2 regions of the Glaciecola sp. MF2-115 genome follow, and region 2 is predicted to be linked to the other one. Evidence: predicted binding sites of a transcription regulator. Region 2 holds the regulator's gene; the other holds the start of a gene.
What was found. Region 2 encodes FliA, which starts transcription of late flagellar genes. Its sites were predicted from a motif close to CTAAAGNTNNNNNNNNNNNNGCCGATA; they were not measured.
Positions count from the first base shown of each region.

Region 1: a site for FliA is predicted at 7,899-7,925, ahead of pomA (flagellar motor protein PomA). Genes of this name have one in related genera too.

Region 1 is NZ_JBLBVM010000037.1:13,451-23,720, forward strand. It holds gene ACKLNX_RS02695 (ChrR family anti-sigma-E factor) at 1-73, opposite strand, end outside; gene ACKLNX_RS02700 (sigma-70 family RNA polymerase sigma factor) at 66-680, opposite strand; gene ACKLNX_RS02705 (LON peptidase substrate-binding domain-containing protein) at 833-1,399, opposite strand; gene ACKLNX_RS02710 (nuclear transport factor 2 family protein) at 1,554-2,009, shown strand; gene ACKLNX_RS02715 (SDR family NAD(P)-dependent oxidoreductase) at 2,009-2,755, shown strand; gene ACKLNX_RS02720 (NAD(P)/FAD-dependent oxidoreductase) at 2,762-4,042, shown strand; gene ACKLNX_RS02725 (DUF1365 domain-containing protein) at 4,042-4,812, shown strand; gene ACKLNX_RS02730 (class I SAM-dependent methyltransferase) at 4,827-6,083, shown strand; gene ACKLNX_RS02735 (flagellar motor protein MotB) at 6,080-7,003, opposite strand; gene pomA (flagellar motor protein PomA) at 7,003-7,764, opposite strand; gene xseB (exodeoxyribonuclease VII small subunit) at 8,028-8,261, shown strand; gene ispA ((2E,6E)-farnesyl diphosphate synthase) at 8,279-9,169, shown strand; gene dxs (1-deoxy-D-xylulose-5-phosphate synthase) at 9,426-10,270, shown strand, end outside.
Region 2 is NZ_JBLBVM010000055.1:79,608-89,877, reverse strand. It holds gene ACKLNX_RS13580 (ParA family protein) at 1-563, opposite strand, end outside; gene ACKLNX_RS13575 (protein-glutamate methylesterase/protein-glutamine glutaminase) at 594-1,706, opposite strand; gene ACKLNX_RS13570 (chemotaxis protein CheW) at 1,769-3,967, opposite strand; gene ACKLNX_RS13565 (protein phosphatase CheZ) at 3,980-4,738, opposite strand; gene cheY (chemotaxis response regulator CheY) at 4,769-5,152, opposite strand; gene ACKLNX_RS13555 (RNA polymerase sigma factor FliA) at 5,204-5,932, opposite strand; gene ACKLNX_RS13550 (MinD/ParA family protein) at 5,944-6,795, opposite strand; gene flhF (flagellar biosynthesis protein FlhF) at 6,792-8,243, opposite strand; gene flhA (flagellar biosynthesis protein FlhA) at 8,276-10,270, opposite strand, start outside.

The DNA of each region.
Region 1 (10,270 bases), on a different contig from region 2:
GTGACTCCGCTGGTGCCATGACGCCATCCGCGAAAGTATTTAACTGCTGGTTTGTAGGATGAAACTTAATCATTTTCTGTCAACATATCCTTTAAACGCTGCAACGCTAGTCGCGTGCGAGACTTAACGGTTCCCAACGGGATTTCAAGTTCATCTGCAACTTCTTGCTGTGATTTACCATCAATATATATAGCTTCAATAACAACTTTCTGCTTTTCGGGAAGCTCATTGAACAACTCACCAACTTCTTGCAGAGTCACTTTCTCGTCCAAGGACGTCTCGTGTGGGTCTGCAGTCTGTTCGCAAAGAATTGGCCACATGTCATCAGAACATATATCTTCTTTGCGATTTTTTAACTTTCTCAGCATGTCGAAACGTAAATTTCGAGCTATTGTGAATATCCAAGTTGAAGGCGCGCCTTTCTCAGCATTAAAGAGATGAGCTTTCTGCCATACGTTAGACATAGTATCTTGAACTAATTCCATCGCAATGGCTTCATTACCGATCTGCTTCAAAGCGTACGACCGTAAACGTGGAGCAAAGAAACCAAACACTTTTGCAAATGAAGCTTTGCAACGTTCGTTTGCAACTCTTTCCAGATGTGACGCCATTTCCGCCGCACAATCTTTCGGTTGTCTGACGTCTGGCTTATTATTTTCCAATGGAATTCCGATGAGCATTCAATTGTTCCTGTGATGTTTTGTATATTAATATACGTTTGCTCAATTAGAAAGATCACAAAATATTTAAACATATTGTGCGAACGCGATTATTCCTAAATGAATTAACTTTTGATTAATGTTCAGCTCCTCCCTTAAGAAGGAAAAACTGGTCATTCAATCAGCTGTGACAGGTAATCGACGAGCTTACGACAATCCTTTTGCGCTAGAAAATGTTGCTTTTGCTCTGCATCAACAGGTATTAATTCCAACCACCTATTTATCACCCAAAGCGGATCATTCAATTTAACTTGGTCATATAATGAGCTAACTTCGGTGTAGGTGTTAAAAATTTCAGCCAATCGTTTGTTCATCGGCCCGAGCTCTTCAATTGGAAAATCACATGCCCAACCATCAGTTTTTTTGCATTCAGCTACCTGCAAACCATCAGGATCGGTTTCGATTTTTTCAATGGAAACACAGTTTATTCCTTCGACGGTAATCCCTAACAAACCGTCATCAAGAACGTCGAAGTCGATAACCTTGCAATAAGTCCCCGTTGGAAATATATGGGTGTTTTGCTTTTTGTCGCCCTTTGAGTTCAGCATACAAATGACAAATCCCTCGTTCTTTTCGCAAGCTTCCTTTACCATCCGTGTGTAACGAGGTTCAAAAATTCTTAGCGCCATTCTGCCCTCGGGAAGAATGTGTGAAGATAATGGGAAAATTGGACATTTCATGGTTTAAAACGATCTCAAGTTAGCTAGTTTCACAAATAATTACGCTGATAAAACGAAATAGATCGAAAAGACCTAAAATAAATAATTTATTAATCGTGATCTCATCGAACCCATTTTGGGTAAAACTTTTATACACCAAAATTCTGGAACATGCATGAACGTCATAACAAAATTTGAATCGTTTTACACCGACTTAGCCTCTATGAAGGTAGAAGAGTTAAGCGACATTTACAGTGATGACGTTGTTTTTATTGACCCCATAGCTCATCATCTAGGTATTAGCTCTGTTAAACAATATTTCGGTAAACTTTTACTCGATGCACAGTATTGCACTTTTTCGATTCACTCAATAGACGCAATGAAGTCCTCAGACAAGGATCCAGAAAGGTCGAGTGACTCATCTAAATTTATTGTGTGTTGGAAAATGACGTTCACATCACCTCGCATTAATAAAGGGAAGCCCATTGATGTTGATGGCATTACTGAACTAAAAACTAAAGATAATAAAATATATTATCATCGAGACTACTATGATTTAGGGCAAATGGTTTATGAAAATGTTCCTTTACTCGGTAGAATAATAAAAAGCATCAAAAGGAAGTTAGGATAATGACACGCATACTTATCACTGGAGCAACATCTGGGATTGGTGAAGCCTTAACCAAACTTTGCGCTGAACACAACTACACCGTAATCGCGTGTGGCAGGAACGAAGATAAACTCGCCGAGTTAGATAAATTAAAAAATATCGAAACTTGCCGCTTCGACGTGACGAATGAAGAGGAAACTAAGGCAGCTTTAGAGAGTATAAAGTGTGACATTGCCGTTCTCAATGCTGGAACGTGTGAGTATGTCGATGTTAATAACGTCGAGCCTGACATGTTCAAACGTGTGTTCGACACTAACATCTTCGGTGTTGTAAATGTGGTCTCAGCTCTAATTCCCTCTCTTGAGCGTGGAAATAAAATCGTTTTCGTGGACAGTCTAGCTCGATTGCTACCTTTTCCAAGAAGCCAAGCATATGGGGCAAGCAAAGCTGCATTGAATTACATAGCGAAATCGTTTGAAGTTGATTTAGCGCACAAAGGCATAAAGGTTCAAACTCTCTCTCCTGGCTTTGTTAAAACACCTTTAACGGATAAAAATGATTTTCCAATGCCGATGGTGATTGAAGCTCAAGACGCGGCAAAGTATATGCTTGACGGTATTTTTTCTTCGCGTTCTAGCGTCTACTTCCCGAAAAGATTTAGTTTTATTGTGCGATTTTTAAATTTATTGCCTGAGGGAATACAACGAAGGCTATGCATTAATATGCGCCAAAAACCACAAAATAAAAACAATAACGAAAAGAGCTAATTAATAATGACAAAGCGTATTGCCATCATTGGTACAGGCATTTCAGGTCTGAGTTCGGCATTTTTGCTGAACAAAAAGTTTGACATTAAAGTTTACGAGGCAAACGATTACGTAGGTGGCCATACAGCCACCAAACAAGTCACCGTAGAAAACAAAGAATACTCAATAGATACCGGCTTTATTGTTTACAACGAATGGACATATCCGAATTTTATTAAGTTGATGCAAACATTAGGAGTAAAAACTCAGGCAACGGAAATGAGTTTTAGTGTTAAGAACTTAAAAACTAAAATGGAGTACAATGGTAATACAATTAATAGTTTGTTTGCGCAGCGTCGAAACATATTTCGTCCGTCTTTTTGGCGTCTTGTCCTTGATATCGTAAAGTTTAACAAATTGTGTAAAGCACACATCTCAGAAAACAAAGAAACCGACAACATTACACTTCAAGAATTTATTAGTAAACACCAGCTAAGTGAGGTGTTTACGAATAACTATATACTCCCAATGTGTGCAGCAATATGGTCTACCAGCTTAGAAGCATCTGCTAATTTTCCACTTTCCTTTTTCCTGAAATTTTTTAACAACCATGGCTTACTCAACATCACCAACAGACCACAATGGTTCACTATTGTGGGTGGTTCAAGTCAATATGTAGAGCCATTAATTGCGTCCTTTGAAAGTAAAATTAGTCTGAATGATAGTGTAAATAGTGTCGTTAAAACCGGCGAGCAATTTAAGATACACAGCACTAAAGGCGAGGACATTTTCGATGAAGTAATTTTTGCTTGTCACAGCGATCAAGCTTTAAGTATGTTGTCAGCAAAACCGCAGACTGATATCGATATTTCGTCTTATAAAGATATTCTAGGTGCTATTCCTTACTCTATGAATGAGGTGGTTTTGCACACTGACACTTCAGTTCTACCCGCTAGGCCCTTAGCTTGGGCCAGTTGGAACTATGAAATTGAAGGCGCAAAAGCTGAAGCGTCACGCCCAGCAGCAGTTACTTATAACATGAACATTTTGCAGAAATTACAAAGTGATACCACCTTTTGTGTCACACTCAATAACACACAGGCAATCGATTCAAACAAAATAATAGGAACCTATCACTATGCGCATCCTCAATTCAGTCCTGCTATGGTAAAAGCGCAGGAGCGAAGAGAAGAAATTTGCGGGAAATCAGGTATGCACTTTTGCGGTGCTTATTGGTATAACGGCTTTCATGAAGATGGTGTTCGCAGTGCGCTTGACGTCTGCAAGCGCTTTGGTGAGAGCCTGTAATGACTTCGTATGTTAGCTCAACTGGGCAAGCAAACATCAGTCCTTCAGTTACTGAATCAGGTCTGTACAAAGGTATCGTCCATCATCAGCGTTTCGTGCCGAAAGTACATAGATTCAAATACAATATCTATTTATTTTGGCTCAAACTCAGTGAATTGGAGCAATTGAACCATGAAGTGAAAGGCTTCTCAAACCAACATAAAGGATTCAGTGCCGTTAAATTTTTACGAAGCGATTATTTAGGGGATCCACAAGAATCCCTCGAAACTTCGGTTCTTTCCAGAATGTCAGAATTGAATGGCACCGAACTAAGTGGGGACATTTATTTTCTCGGGCAGCTAAGAACGTTTGGGTGGTATTTTAGCCCAGTGAATTTTTACTATCTGAGAAACAATGAAGGTGTCTACACTCATATGCTTGCTGAAGTCAGCAATACCCCTTGGGACAAAAGACATCACTACTTAGTCGACTTAGCGAAGCAAGAAAATAGTGAAAAAGCGTTCCACGTTTCTCCATTTAACCCAATGGACATGACCTACCAGTGGAAAATAAAACAGCCCAATACAAATCTAAGATTACATTTATCTTGTATAAAGCAAGAGAAGCATTTCGAGGCTGCTCTCGATATGAAAAAAGAGCCTCTAACAACAAAGACTTTGCGTAGTGCTTTAATTAGTATTCCTAGTATGACCTTAAAAACGGTAGCAGGAATCTACTGGCAAGCGATTAAGTTGTTTTTTAAACGTATACCAATTTACATGCACCCTTAAGGTAAGGAATTTTTATGTCACACGGCGAACAAGCAATACAAAATGGCGATTCAATGACATTTATGGAGCGAACTTACCGACAGCTTTTTATTAAAGCCATGCAAAATATGCCCGAAGGTCATTTGACCCTTAAAGAAAATGGGAGCTTAGTTGCGCAATGCGGTGATCCAGAGCAAGATTTACATGCCGAAGTAAACATCCTTGATAACAGCGCTTACAAGCGCTTGTTGTTTGGCGGTAGCGTTGCCTCAGGCGAAACCTTTACTGATGGCTCATGGACCAGTCCCAACCTAACGAATGTAATACGAATATTTGCTCGGAACTTGAGCACATTAGATGAGTGGGAAAGTAAATTCAAATGGATAACAATGCCAGCTTTAAAGCTGCAACATTTCATGCGCCGCAATTCTCGAGAGCAGGCTAAGAAAAACATCTCTGCGCATTACGACTTAGGGAATAAACTTTACACCAAGTTCCTTGACCCATCGATGATGTATTCATCAGCAATTTACCCGTCGCCAGACGCAAGCTTAGCCGAAGCGCAAGAGAACAAACTACGTTCTATTTGCGAAAAACTTCAATTAAAACCGAGTGACCATGTTGTTGAAATAGGCACAGGTTGGGGTGGCTTGGCTATATATGCGTCTAAGCATTATGGATGCAAGGTAACGACAACAACAATTTCCGACGAGCAATTTGATTATGCTCAAAAGTGGGTTGCTGAGGAAGGGCTAGAAGACAAAATCACCCTACTAAAGAAGGATTACCGCTTACTCGAAGGTAAATTCGATAAGTTAGTATCTATAGAAATGATTGAGGCGGTAGGTAAAGCTTACTTAGCAAACTTCTTTGAAAAGTGCTCATCTTTGTTAAAACCGAATGGACTAATGCTTTTACAAGCAATCACCATAGACGACAGACGCTATGACAGTTATTCAAACAGTGTAGACTTCATTCAAAAGCATATTTTTCCTGGTGGTTTTTTACCATCCCAGTTTGCTATAAACCAATTTTTGAAGAAAAACACTGACATGAACATTCGTGATTTGCATGACATCGGGCTTGATTATGCAAAGACTCTGCATGATTGGCATCTTGCTTTTGAGCGCAATAAAGAAGCACTTGAAAAAGATGGTTACGATGAGCGTTTTGCACGATTATGGAAGTACTACCTAAACTATTGTGAAGGTGGTTTTTTAGAAAGAGCAATCAGCACAGTGCAATTAGTGATAAGCAAACCCCACTATCGCTCTGACTTAGCGCGCTCTTAGTTTTCAAGTACTGAAATAGGGTCTGAGTATTTTGGTTTACCCTGCATAATAGATATCTCAACACGTCGGTTTCTGCTTCTAGATTCCGGCGTATCATCACCTTCAATAGGTTGCGTTGCCGCTTTACCCACAATCTTCATTCGACTTTCATCGAATCCGCGAGCTCTTCTTAGTTCTTCAGCAACCGCAACAGCACGTTGTGCTGACAGATCCCAGTTCGAACGATATAACTCATTGGAAATTTGCACACTATCGCTATGTCCGGTTACTTCTATTTCACCAGGCATTTCAGCCAGTAACTCGCCGATGCTTCGAATGACAGGTTTAAATTGTGGTTGTAGAAAGGCTGAACCAGCAGAGAAAGAACCATTTTCTCGTATCCGAATAATGATCTGTTGCCCTAAGTTTTCAACATCTACCGCACCATCTTTGATTTCTTTTTGCAGCAAGTCTTCAACTTTTTTCATATTTTTTGCGACTTGTTCTTTACTTGCGGCAGCGGCTGCAGAGGCGGCAGTTTGATTTGCCGTTTGTGCTGATTGCCCGCCCCTAAAGGTTCCACGTTGTTTTTGTCTACCACCCGCATTGTCTTCTTCACCGTCTTGGAAGTTGAGCATAGGCTTGGTGATTTCTGTTGTTATTTGTTGCACAGTTTCGATGGGCGTTGGATCAGGTTTGCCTGGGCGGAATTCCATGGCAATAACACTGGTTCCTTTCGGAATATCTTTAAGTTCGATTTTATTTTGAACGCCGAAGGCAAATGCCATTGAGCCGGCAATTTGTTTGAACTTCTTAACGTCCATCTCAGAGAAAGAAAGCAATAGCACGAAGAAGCACATTAAGAGTGACATTAGGTCAGCAAAAGTTCCCATCCACGCAGGCAGACCTTCGGGGGGACATTTAGGGCATTCGTCTTCCACTATTCTGTTTCCCCAGTTCCTCGCTTACCTTCCGCGATGTAACCTTTCAACACACCTTCAATAACACGCGGGTTTTGACCGTCAGCTATACCCAAAATTCCATCGAGTATCAGGCTTTGATTCAGTCTTTCTTCTGCCGCGCGCACGGTTAGTTTAAAGGCAATTGGTAAACAGATAACGTTAGATAAGAAAGCACCATACAAAGTCGTTAAAAGAGCAACCGCCATCGCTGGACCAATCGCTTTGGGGTCATCCATGTTTGATAACATCGCAACTAATCCTACAAGCGTACCGATCATTCCCATTGCAGGAGCAACATCACCCAAAGATTTAAAAATAACTGAACCTGCGTTGTGTCGTTCTGAGGTGTTGGTAATGTCTTTGCCCATAGTGGTTCTTACTACTTCCACATCATGGCCATCAACTAGCATGTCGACACCTTTTTGCATGAATGCATTTTCAATGACAGCTTCTTCCAAAGCAAGAAAGCCGCCTTTACGAGCAGCATCAGCCATTTCAACGATTTTTTCGATGAGTTCTTCAGGGCTTTGTATTTTGAACATAAAAGCTTTAGCCGCTACTTTCCCTGCACCTAAAAATTGACCGAGTGGATATTGTGATAACACAACAAAGATAGAGCCGCCAAATACGATAAGAACAGAAGGTACGTTGAAAAACATCCCCAAATCGCCACCTAAGATCATTGCCATGACGACAAAACCTATGGCACCAATCATACCTATCAGGGTTGCTAAATCCACGTTTCGCTCCTATTAATGATGCATCTAAGAAAATTGAAATAAGTCATTGTGCACAGTTTACCGATTACTTTTTTATTCACAGTATTACTTTCAATACCTCTGTATTTTGGAATAACAACAGCCTGCAAAAGTGTTAACGGCATAAATAGCAAAAGCTTTATAAACAAAGGAATATTTTTCTTGATATTGCGGCAAATCAATTGACCTTGAATCGCCCCTCAGTTAAGGTTCTGACCAAGCATTTATAAAGAAAAATGAAGTTAATGACAGAACAAAAAACATCCTTCGAGTCAGCTATGCAAGAGCTGGAAGAAATCGTAGTAGAAATGGAAAAAGGTGACATTCCCTTGGAAGAGTCATTAAAGAAATTTGAACGTGGTATTCAGTTGGCACGTCAAAGTCAGGCTCAGTTAAAAGCAGCTGAGCAGAAAGTGCAAATCTTGATGCAGTCAAATGGTGAAGAGACACTAAGCGACTTCGATAGTGACGAGCTGTAGACCTCATGTCATCCGAAATGTCATTTTCCAGTATCCAGCAAAACGTACAAGCCCGCATTGATCAAAAGCTAACACAGTTTATAGAGCAGCAAACACAAACTGCTAATGAATTAGTCGCAGCAATGAAGTATAGCGCTGTCGGCGGTGGCAAACGAATGCGCCCACTGCTGCTTTCAATTGTGGGTGAAATGCTCGGCGCAGATCAAGATGATCTCGATGTTGCAAGCATGGCAATTGAATGTATTCATGCCTATTCCTTAATACATGATGACTTACCGGCCATGGATGACGATGCGTTGCGCCGAGGAAAGCCAACAAACCATATTCAATATGGTGAAGCGACAGCAATTCTAGCTGGAGATGCACTGCAAACTTTAGCATTTGAAATCGTACTAAATCATCCATTGTCAGCACCGAATGATGCCAAACGAATAGATTTAGCACGAGTGATAGCAAAGGCTTCTGGGGTCAATGGCATGTGTGCAGGACAGAGCATTGATTTGATAGCAACAGGAAATGATATTTCATTGGAACAACTCACCCAGCTTCACCAATTAAAAACGGGTGCATTGTTAAGTGCTTGCGTCTCACTCGGTTCGATTCTCGCACCACGCATTACGGATGAAGAAACCGAGTTGTTGCAACGCTATGCAAAAAAGGTAGGCCTAGCGTTTCAAGTTCAAGATGACATTTTAGACGTCATATCTGACAGTGAAACTTTAGGAAAGCCGCAAGGCTCTGACTTTGAGTTAAACAAAAACACGTTTGTGTCGCATTTAGGCTTGGAAGGTTCGCAGAGCTTTTTACAAAAGCTACATCATGAAGCACTTCAAGCGATTAGCTCTTTGCCATACGATACGGAACAATTAAAGGCGTTTACGGATTATTTAGTTTCAAGAAAGTATTAGCTTTAGTCACTTAGCTCTGCGCACTCAGTTTTAGATTCTCAGCTTTAGAGTCTCAGCTATAGACTTTTGCCTTATTAGCGGTGTTTTAGGCACATGGCACAAGACTCGTTGCATGAAACGCTTTGCATTTTAAAAATTATTACAAAATGCACGCCAAAGTAAACGGATTACGAATAGAAAAGACACCTTAGATACTCATCAATAATGCTATAATCACATGAGTACGCGGTATCAATGACAGAAGATTAAAAACACAATGACGTTAAACCTAGCTGATTATCCAAATTTAGCGAAAGCAAACACACCAGTAGAGTTACGTGCTCAACCAAAAGAAGCACTAACTAAAATTGCAAATGAACTGCGTCGCTATCTGCTTGATAGTGTTAGCTTAAGTAGCGGCCATTTTGCCTCAGGCCTCGGTACCGTTGAGCTAACCGTTGCTTTGCATTATGTATACAATACACCATTCGATCGCGTCGTTTGGGATGTGGGTCATCAAGCTTACCCTCATAAGATATTGACAGGCCGCCGTGATCGTATGACTACGATCCGCCAAAAAGGTGGGCTTCACCCTTTCCCGTGGCCACCTGAAAGCGAATACGACACCTTTGCCGTTGGTCACTCATCAACTTCAATTAGTGCGGCGCTAGGTATGGCGATTGCTGCTGAACAAGAAGATAAAGGGCGCAAAGTTGTTGCTGTGATTGGCGACGGTGCGATGACTGCAGGTATGGCGTTTGAAGCCTTGAATCACGCTGGTGATATCGCTAAAGACATGGTAGTTATCTTGAACGACAATGAGATGTCGATTTCGGAAAACGTAGGAGCGTTGAACAGTCATCTTGCTCGCCTTTTGACAGGAAATTTATTTAACAGCATTCGTGATGGTGGCAAAAAGTTATTAAGTTCAGTACCACCTATAAAAGATTTCGCGAGCAGAGCAGAAGAACACATTAAAGGCATGGTAGTTCCGGGTACTATCTTTGAGGAGCTCGGTTTTAACTATTTTGGTCCCATCGATGGACATGATGTTCACGCGGTAGTCGATACACTTGCAAATATGCGCAAAATGTCAGGGCCAAAAATTCTGCATGTCGTAAC
Region 2 (10,270 bases):
ATCGTTGCAATAATGCTAATGGGGATATTGTCTGGCATCGTTTTTCGCATTATTTTGAGGGTGCGCATCATTCTATCAAGGCCTTTTAACGCTAGATGTTCCGTTTGCACTGGTACGATAATTCTGTTGCTACACGCTAATGCGTTTACCATCGACACACCTAATATCGGTGGGCAATCAATCACTACATAATCAAACTGGCGATGAATAGAAGCAAGTGCCTTTTTCAATATCAAGCCTTTCCCACTCTCCATGCCCATTTTTCGATCTAAAGTTGCAAGAGCCATAGTAGCTGGCAATACCATCAGTCCTTTAACCTTTGTAAGGCAAAGTGCATCGAGTAAGGTTTGACCTGTGTATTTTTGTGGCTGAACAAAGACATCATAAATACTAGTATCAAGGGTTTCGGAGTCAATCCCAAAATAATAACTTAAGCTCGCATGTGGATCGGTATCAACAAGCAATACACGTTTGCCCTGCTGAGCTAAAAGCCCACCAAGAGTGACGGCAGTTGTTGTTTTACCTACGCCACCTTTTTGATTTGCGACTGTCCAAATATTCAATTGCTTAACAACTCATTTTAGGTTTTTGCTTCACACTTTCATTTCATTAATGATGTGCTCTGCAATATCATTTAATGGGATTACTCTATCACACGTTCCTGACTCAGCTACCGCCTTTGGCATACCATATATTACACTCGACTTTTCATCTTGCGCCCAAATTGTGGCCCCCTTCTCCTTTAAAAGCTTGCCACCTCTGGAACCATCCGAGCCCATGCCAGTCAATATCACACTTAAAATATCGCCTGAATACGCCCCTACAAGTGATTCCATCGTAAAATCTATAGAGGGATGATAAATAATGGCACTCTCTTTTGGAGCCTTTACAATGTTGATTCTTGCAAAAGCCCCCTTGCCCGTAACTTGCAGTTGTTTACCACCTTCGGCTAAATAAACAGTACCTTTCTCAATGCGATCATTATTTTCAGCTAACTTAACTTTTAGCTGAGAATGTTTATTCAAACGCTCGGCAAACGCAGCCGTGAATGTGCCGGGCATATGCTGAACAAGAATAACGGGATAAGGAAAGTCAGCAGGTAATCCGCTGATAACTGTTTGTAAAGCGACAGGCCCGCCAGTGCTTGCTCCAATAAAGAGTAACTTATAACGCTTGCCAGTGGCTGGCATTGGTGACGAAGATACTGCTACAGGCTTAGCAGGAAGCTTTGAAGCTCTATACGTGGGCTTGTTAGAGGAACTTGCCGGCTTTATCGTCTTCTTGGCCTCGGTAGTTTGCTTTAATAAGCGGCTTCGAGCTATTGCTTTAACACGGCGTTGAATAATTAAGATTGCTGCAGGACGCTCTTTGCTAACGTCATCAAAGTTCTTAGGGATAAAATCAATCGCACCAGCTGCGAGAGCGTCGAGGGTAACTTTAGCTCCTTCATGAGTTAACGAAGAAAACATTAGGATGGCAGTGGGCGCTACTTGCATTATTTTAGTAACAGCAGAGATTCCGTCCATCACTGGCATCTCAACATCCATCGTTATCACATCAGGTTTTAGCGTTTTGGCTTTTTCAACCGCTTCCAAACCATTAATCGCTTGCCCAACAATTTGAATGCTCGGATCTTTCTCTAAAAAGGATGCTAAACGTCTTCGATAAAACGTCGAATCATCAACTATCAACACTCGATATGGCATCGTGTTTATGAAGCCCTTGTATCTGGATTAAGGTATGCCCTTTAGTGTATCAGAATGTGATACTAAGCATACCTTTTCAATAGACTTGAAATGTCTAATATTAATGCAATACCACCATCGGACGTAATTGTTGCACCCGCCATGCCTGGAGTACCTTGCAGTAAGGCATCTAATGGTTTAATAACAACTTCTTCCTGACCGATTAGTGAATCGACAACGAAGCCCACTTGTTGTGTACCTATTTGCATAACAACAACGTGCCCTTGTGATCGGTCAACTTTAACAGGCACCCTGTTTAGCCAATCACCAAGATAGAATAATGGAATCGCCTTAGACCTTACGATCATAGTGAGTTGACCATCGACGGTATGGGTTTTCGAAATATCCATGTTGATAATTTCATTAACCGAGCCCAGTGGTAACGCGAATGTCTGTTCTCCAACTACGATCATCAAGGTAGGAAGTATGGCTAAAGTTAGCGGCACTTTAATCGCCAAACTAGTACCTTTGCCAAGTTCAGAGTTGATATTGACCGTTCCGTTGAGCTGGTTAATTTTGGTTTTCACCACATCCATCCCAACACCACGACCGGAAATATCACTTATCTCTACTTTCGTTGAAAACCCTGGAGCAAAAATTAAATTAAATGCTTCAACATCGGACATTCTTGCCGCCGTATCAGCATCTAAAACCCCTCGATTAATCGCGATTTCTTTGAGTTTCTCAGGATCCATCCCTTTACCATCATCATCGATAGTAAGCAGAATGTGATCACCTTCTTGTGAGGCCGATAACTTCACAGTACCCATTCTTGGTTTACCTTGAGCCTCACGATCGTCAGGCATTTCAATACCATGATCGACAGAGTTTCGCACCAAATGCACCAATGGATCTGCGAGTGCTTCAACGAGGTTTTTATCTAAATCGGTTTCTTCACCTACAAGCTGAAGTGTAATTTCTTTTTTCAGTGTTCTTGCCAAGTCACGAACAACGCGAGGAAAACGGCCGAACACTTTCTTAATAGGCTGCATGCGAGTTTTCATCACCGCACCTTGCAAATCACCAGTGACTACATCCAAGTTCGCAATAGCTTTGGACATACTTTCATCTGCATTGTTAATGCCCAAGCTCAGGAGTCGGTTGCGCACTAACACTAATTCACCAACCATATTCATGATTTGGTCTAGTCTCTTGGTGTCTACACGTACAGTTGTTTCTGCTTGTGGCGCTGATGAGCCTGATTTTTTATCGTCTTTTTTAGCGACTTGTTTAGCAGGTGCTTTTGCTGCAGGAGCAGGTTTTTGAACTGGCGCAGCAGCGGCTTGAGTTTGCGCAGCAGGCTTTGTATCAACCTTTTCGCTAGTCTCTGCTTTTGTGACCTTAGGCGTTTCCGGAGCTTTCTCTTCTTTCTTTTTGTCAGCAGCAATTACCGGTGCTTTTCCTTCACCATGCAATTGATCGAGCAAAGCCTCGAATTCATCATCAGTAATTTCGTCTGACTCATCATCACTTGAAGCATCATTGCTACCCTTGGTGGCTTTCTCTTCGGCTTTAAATTGACCTTTACCGTGCAAGTCGTCCAGTAGTGCTTCGAATTCATCATCAGTAATATCATCTGCGTCTGATGTCGCAGCTTCGTTACTTGAAGCGGGTGCGCTCGCTGGAGTAGCTTTACTCGTCGGACTTCCCCCGCCATGTAATTCATCTAACAAGGCTTCAAATTCATCGTCTGTAATTTCTTCGATACCCGAGTCATCACTGTTGCTAGCTGCTGCTTCCATCTCGGTAACAGGAGTGCTAGGAGCTTCGGGTTCTGCTTGCGCAGGTTCAGCATCATCAGTGTCAGCTGAAAAAATGTTCTCATCGGGGGTTTCAGGCTTGCTTAGTTTGTGCAATACGGCGATGAGTTCTTCGGGTGCAGCCTCTAAAGGCTCTCTATTCTTTACGTGTTCGAACATTTCAACAACAACATCTGTTGCTTGTAAAATGACGTCCATTAATTCAGGTGTGAGCGTACGCTTGCCGTTACGCATGATGTCAAAAACGTTTTCTGCACCATGACAGATATCAACGAGTTCTGTTAATGCTAAAAATCCAGCACCACCCTTGACTGTATGATAACCACGGAAAATTGCATTGAGTAATTCTCCGTCTTCTGGATTATTCTCAAGATCAACAAGTTGTTCCTGGAGCTGCTCAAGTATTTCTCCGGCTTCCACCAGAAAATCTTGCATTATTTCCTCGTCAACTTCAAACGACATTCGTCGGCTCCCCTAAAACCCTAAACTTGACAGTAAATCGTCAACGTCGTCTTGTCCACTTACTACGTCGTCGCGAGTTTCTGCATCGATAATCGGCCCTTCGGCTTTTATTGTATCGGTCTTTTTCTTAGAAGGTTGAGAATTATCTTTAAAATCTTCTTTCCTATCGACATCAGCAAACGCTGTCAGCATAGCGACTAAATTATCTTCAACATCTTTCACTATTTCGATAACACGGCGCAGTACTTGTCCAGTGAGGTCTTGATAACCTTGGGCCAGTAGTATTTCAGATAACATAGAACTGAGAGTTGAGGTGTCTCGCGTAGCATCAATTAGGAATTGATCGAGCTCATTACATAGCTGTTTGAATTCACCTAGCTCCATTTGGCGACTCATCAATTTCTGCCATTCAGGCATAATATCAAGTAAGCGCTTGTTTAAGCCTTCGGTAAGAGGCATGCTTTTCTCAACAGCATCCATCGTTATGTTGGCTGCTTTTTCAGTTTCATCGATCACGTAATTTAGTCTAGTTTGCGCATCTGGAATTTCATCTTGCGTCAACGTAGAAATGCGATCATCAGCCTCAAACACGCTCAAGGAATCATGTAACTGGCGGGTCAAGATACCTACTTCAGTAAACAGTTCTCCTGCTTCTCGCATAGTGATGGTGTCAACCAGTGCGTTAGCTTGCTTGCGATCACCATTTTCAAGATATGCAACTAATTGCTTCGCTTCTTCTAACGAAACTAAGTCTCTGTCGGTCGTTGTCATTCAACGTTACCCCATTAAGAAATATCGCTGTTAACCAAGACGCTGAAAAATCTTTTCTAACTTCTCTTTCAATGTAGCCGCAGTAAAAGGTTTGACTACGTAACCATTTACACCAGCTTGCGCAGCAGCAACGATTTGCTCTTTTTTCGCTTCCGCGGTAACCATTAGAACAGGTAAATGTTTTAAGTTTTCGTCAGCTCGAATAGCGCGAAGCAAGTCAATACCTTGCATCCCAGGCATATTCCAATCTGTTACCACAAAATCAAAATCACCTTGAACAAGCATCGGCAACGCAGTATTACCATCATCCGCTTCTTGAATGCTTGTAAAGCCAAGGTCTTTTAACAAATTCTTAATGATACGCCGCATTGTTGAAAAATCATCAACAACTAGGATTTTCATATTCTTATCCAAAACTGCCTCCGCTGAGGTACAAATTAACTATAAAAATAAAACGCAGCCAACTTAGTCGACGGTTCGCCATGACTGCATTTTCGACTTTAACTTTAACATCGCTTGACTGTGAATTTGACTCACTCGTGATTCGCTGACTTCAAGGACTTCACCAATCTCACGTAAATTTAATTCTTCGTCATAGTACAATGAGAGGACGATTGCTTCTCGCTCTGGTAATGTTGTTATCGCTTGAGCCAGCGCTTTCTGAAATGATCCTTGCACCATATTTTCAAAAGGACTGTCTTCGCCTTTCGTGGCGTCCGTGGTGAGAACGTCTTCGCTAACGCCGAGATCTTCAATCCCAACTAACTTGCCAGCGTTAACTTCTCGCAACATTTGATGATATTCTTGCACCGGAACTTGTAACCTTTCCGCGACGTCAATGTCTCGAGCATCACGACCTGTGGCTTTTTCCACTTGAGATATCGCTTCCGTTATCGCTCTACTGTTCTTGTGCACTGAACGAGGAGTCCAATCACCTTTGCGAATTTCATCTAGCATAGAACCGCGTATACGGATTCCTGCAAATGTTTCAAAACTCGCACCTTTAGAACCATCAAAGTTTCTTGCTGCTTCGAGCAAGCCAATCATCCCTGCTTGAATCAAGTCATCCACAAGGACGCTCGCTGGCAACCTTGCCATAAGATGATGAGCAATTCTTTTCACCAAGGGCGCGTGTCGCTCCACCAATTGGTTTTTATCAATTTGTTGTTGATAGACTGCCACTTTGTTACTCACTGATTAATTACCTACTCGTTTCTCGACACTAACTGCTCAATGAAAAACTCCAAATGCCCACCAGGTTGTTCTGGTATTGGCCACATCATGGATTTTTCAGCTAGGCTAGCAATCGCCACCGCTGCAGGCGATGACGGATATGCATCAACGATAGCAGCTTGTTTGCGTACAGATTTACGAATATTTTCGTCGAATGGAATAACTCCAACCAACTCTAATGCAACATCCAAAAATCGCCCTGTCACTTTGGAAAGCTTGCTAAAAAGCTCTTTACCTTCCTTATCACTTCGCACCATATTGGCAACGACTTTAAACTTGAAAACACCGTGCTCACGGTTAAGAATTTTAATCAGTGCATACGCATCCGTCAAAGATGTGGGTTCGTCACAGACAACAACAACGACGTCTTGTGCGGCCCTTGAAAAACTCATTACCATGTCGGAAATGCCCGCAGCAGTATCAACAATGAGTACATCTATCTCTGTGCGTAATTCGCTAAAAGCTCTAATTAAGCCTGCATGTTCAGTAGAACCCAGCTCAGCCATTGATTGCGAGCCTGATGTTGCCGGCGCAATTTTTACACCGTGAGGACCCGTTACCAGAATATCGTCTAAGGTGCATTCGCCTTTCAAAACATGGGATAAATTTTTATCTACACGCAAACCAAGTAACACATCGACGTTGGCTAGACCTAAGTCGGCGTCGAGCACCATCACACGTTTACCTTTTTTAGCCAATGAAATGGCTAGATTCAAAGACACGTTGGTTTTACCCACTCCACCTTTACCACCGGTGACTGCCATGACTTTAATTAATTTGGATTGATTCATTTTTCTTAAGCTACTCGCTTGGTCTTCTATCATACTGCTCTGACGCCTTCATCAGAGATGGATAGCTTAGTATGCGCCAAAGCGTACTTTTTATAAAGTTTTGACGCTACCATTATTAAATTTTTCGCATCTGCTAACTTAATGTCTTCTGGCACTCGCTGTCCATCCGTTACGTAGCTTAGCCTAAGGTCATTTTCAATCACTACACTAAGTGCTTCACCTAGACTGTAACATTCATCTAATTTACTGAAAATACAGCCAGTTAAGTTTATATTCTTATACGCTTGTATGGTTTGATGTAACACCTGATACTGTGATCCAGCCGGTAACACTAGGTACTTTTTAATGTTTGCCGTGGTCTCTTTTTCATAATCGTTTAGTTGAGTAACCAATCTTGCATCACGCTGACTGAAACCTGCCGTGTCTATCAATACCAATTTCTTGTGTCTCATTTGGTGAAGTATATGAGCTAACTCTTCTGAAGTTTGTGCTTTCTTCACCGTACAACCGATAATCTTTCCATACGTCGCTAATTGTTCGAATGCTGCGATTCTGTATGTATCAAGGGTAATCATAGCGACTTCGTTTGCACCATATTTTTGCGCGAACTTGGCTGCCAATTTTGCAACGGTAGTGGTTTTACCCGTACCAGTTGGGCCGACTAATGCGACAATACCTGATTGTTGCAAGATATCATTGCCACCAATATGCAAACGATTTGAAATTAGTTTCATCAAATAATCCCAGCCCTCTGTCTCTGTCGCTTGAGGTGGTAAGAAACTTACTAGTTGCTCAACTAATTTTTCACTAATCCCCATACCTAAGAGCTTGTTTCCTAGGAAATAATGGGTTGGATTCTTACGCTTATTTCGTTCATCGCTTAAACCGTTAACTTGATATTGCAGAACATTCCGAATAGAAGCAAGCTCTGATTTAATAAAATCAAGTCCATCACTGGATTGTAAACCGTTGTCATTCTTAAACAAATCGGATGCCTGACTATCCGAGAGATCATCTTCAACTGAATAGTCTTGCTCTGGTTTGTTGACCGGAGTTCGAACATATTCGCTTGTAAGCTGAGCTTCTCTGCGGCGCTTTTCAGCTTGCTCAGAATCCGCGTATCCACTGCTTACATTAGTTTGCTTTTGATTCATTGCATTGGACTGAGCGACACTCTCAAAACCATCACTTTTGTCGTCTGCTAGTTGACCCGCTTGTTGTTTCTCTAACAGCGCTTTCAAACTATCAGGACCATCATCACCAATGATCTCACTCAGTGTTGGCGTGTTTTTAGCTTTTCGACTAAGGCTAATGGTTGGCGCCGGTTTCGTCATTTCGGTTTCTTTATCCACCGCTGCGACCAATTCAACACCGCCTGCCACTTTTTTATTAGACATGATAACGGCATCACCGCCAAGTTCGTCTTTCACTTGCTTAAGCGCTTCACGCATGTCTTTGCCAAAAAAACGTCTAATTTTCATGATGTCCTCGTTAGTGTTTGTAATGCGTCAGTTTATTGACCGACTGATGACACTATTTTAATTTGTTTGTCGTCTGGTATTTCTTGATAAGACAACACATGTAATCCAGTAACAGCGTGTTTTAAGAATCGTGATAACACCGGACGTAACATACCGGATGTTAACAATACTGAGGGTTCACCAGCGAGTTCTTGCTGCTGACTTGCCTCTGTTAACGACTGTTGAATCTTCTCGGCAAGACCTGGCTCAATGCCAGCGCCATCTTCACCACCTGCTTGTAATGACTGATGCAACATCTGTTCCAAGTCTGGTGCTAAGGTAATAACCGGTATTTCATCACCACCTGCCGTGATGTCTTGAACGATGAGTCGTTTCAAGGCGATGCGCAATGCAGACACGAGTACATCTGGGTCTTGGCTCTTCGGACCATACTCACAAAGTGTTTGACAAATTGTACGCATATCTCTGATTGGCACCCCTTCATATAATAGTGTTTGCAACACTTTCACCATTGTACTGAGTGATAAAATATCTGGCACTAAACCTTCAACTAATTTCGGGTTGGTTTTCTCGAGCATATCCAGCAGTTGTTGCACTTCTTCGTGACCTAGTAACTGATAAGCATTCGTCGTCAACAGTTGGCTCAAATGCGTTGCCACAACTGTTGCTGAATCAACAACGGTATAACCTAATGTTTGGGCATGTTCACGTTGGTTTGCTTTAATCCAAACAGCGTCCAATCCAAAAGCTGGATCCTTAGTTTTCGTACCCGGTAGTTCGCCAAATACTTGACCAGGATTGATTGCTAACTCATTTTCATGACTGATTTCGGCATCACCAATAGAAACACCCATCATTGAAATAGAATATGCGTTTGGAGAAAAGTCTAAATTGTCACGAATATGTACCGGTGGAATTAAGAAGCCAAGCTCCTGCGACAACTTTTTGCGCACGCCCTTAATTCGCGTCAATAATTCACCGCCCTGTGATTTGTCTACTAAGGGTATTAAGCGATAGCCAACTTCTAAGCCAATAGTGTCAACATGTTGTACGTCGTCCCAATCAAGTTCTTTGATGCTATTTGAAGATGCACTGGCGTCAGGCATTGTCTCCACAAGCGCCTTATCTTGCGCTTCTTTCGCCTTCATTTTGTCTCTGAAGAAAGCATAAGCAAATACAGCTGCGGAAAAGCCGAGGAAGGCTACATGCGGCATACCCGGCACAATTCCCATAACAAACAAAATACCGGAAGTGATATAAAGTGCTTTTCGGTTTGCTAGTTGTTCGCGAATTTCAAATCCCATTTCCTGAGAGTCGTTTTCGCGAGTCACAATAATCGCTGTTGCAACAGAAAGGAGTAAAGATGGTATTTGTGCGACAAGTCCGTCACCAATCGTAAGGATGGTATACACTTCCATCGCATTCGAGAATTCCAAATCATGTTGGAACATACCGATAAAGAGGCCGCCAACAATGTTAATAAGCATGATGAAAAGACCTGCGATTGCATCCCCTTTCACAAATTTTGACGCACCATCCATTGAGCCATAGAAATCTGCTTCGGAAGTAATTTCTTCACGGCGAGCTCTAGCTTGATCTTGGTCAATATAGCCTGCATTCAAATCGGCATCTATTGCCATTTGCTTACCTGGCATTGCATCCAAAGTAAATCTTGCACTTACTTCTGAAATCCGGCCTGCACCAGCAGTGACTACTTTAAAGTTGATGATAAGGAGAATAGCAAAGACAACAATACCCACGGCATAATTGCCGCCAATAACCACTTCACCAAACGCTTGTATAACTTTACCAGCGGCATCACCGCCTTCATGCCCTTCAAGCAAAACGATCCTAGTTGAAGCAACATTCAAGGCAAGACGTAAAACCGTCGCAACCAAAAGAACTAATGGAAAAATACCAAAATCAATTGGACGTTTAGTTAAAACAGACACCAAAATTATGACGAGGGATAAGGCGATATTAAAGCTGAATAATACATCTAATAGGATAGCGGGCATCGGTAAAAT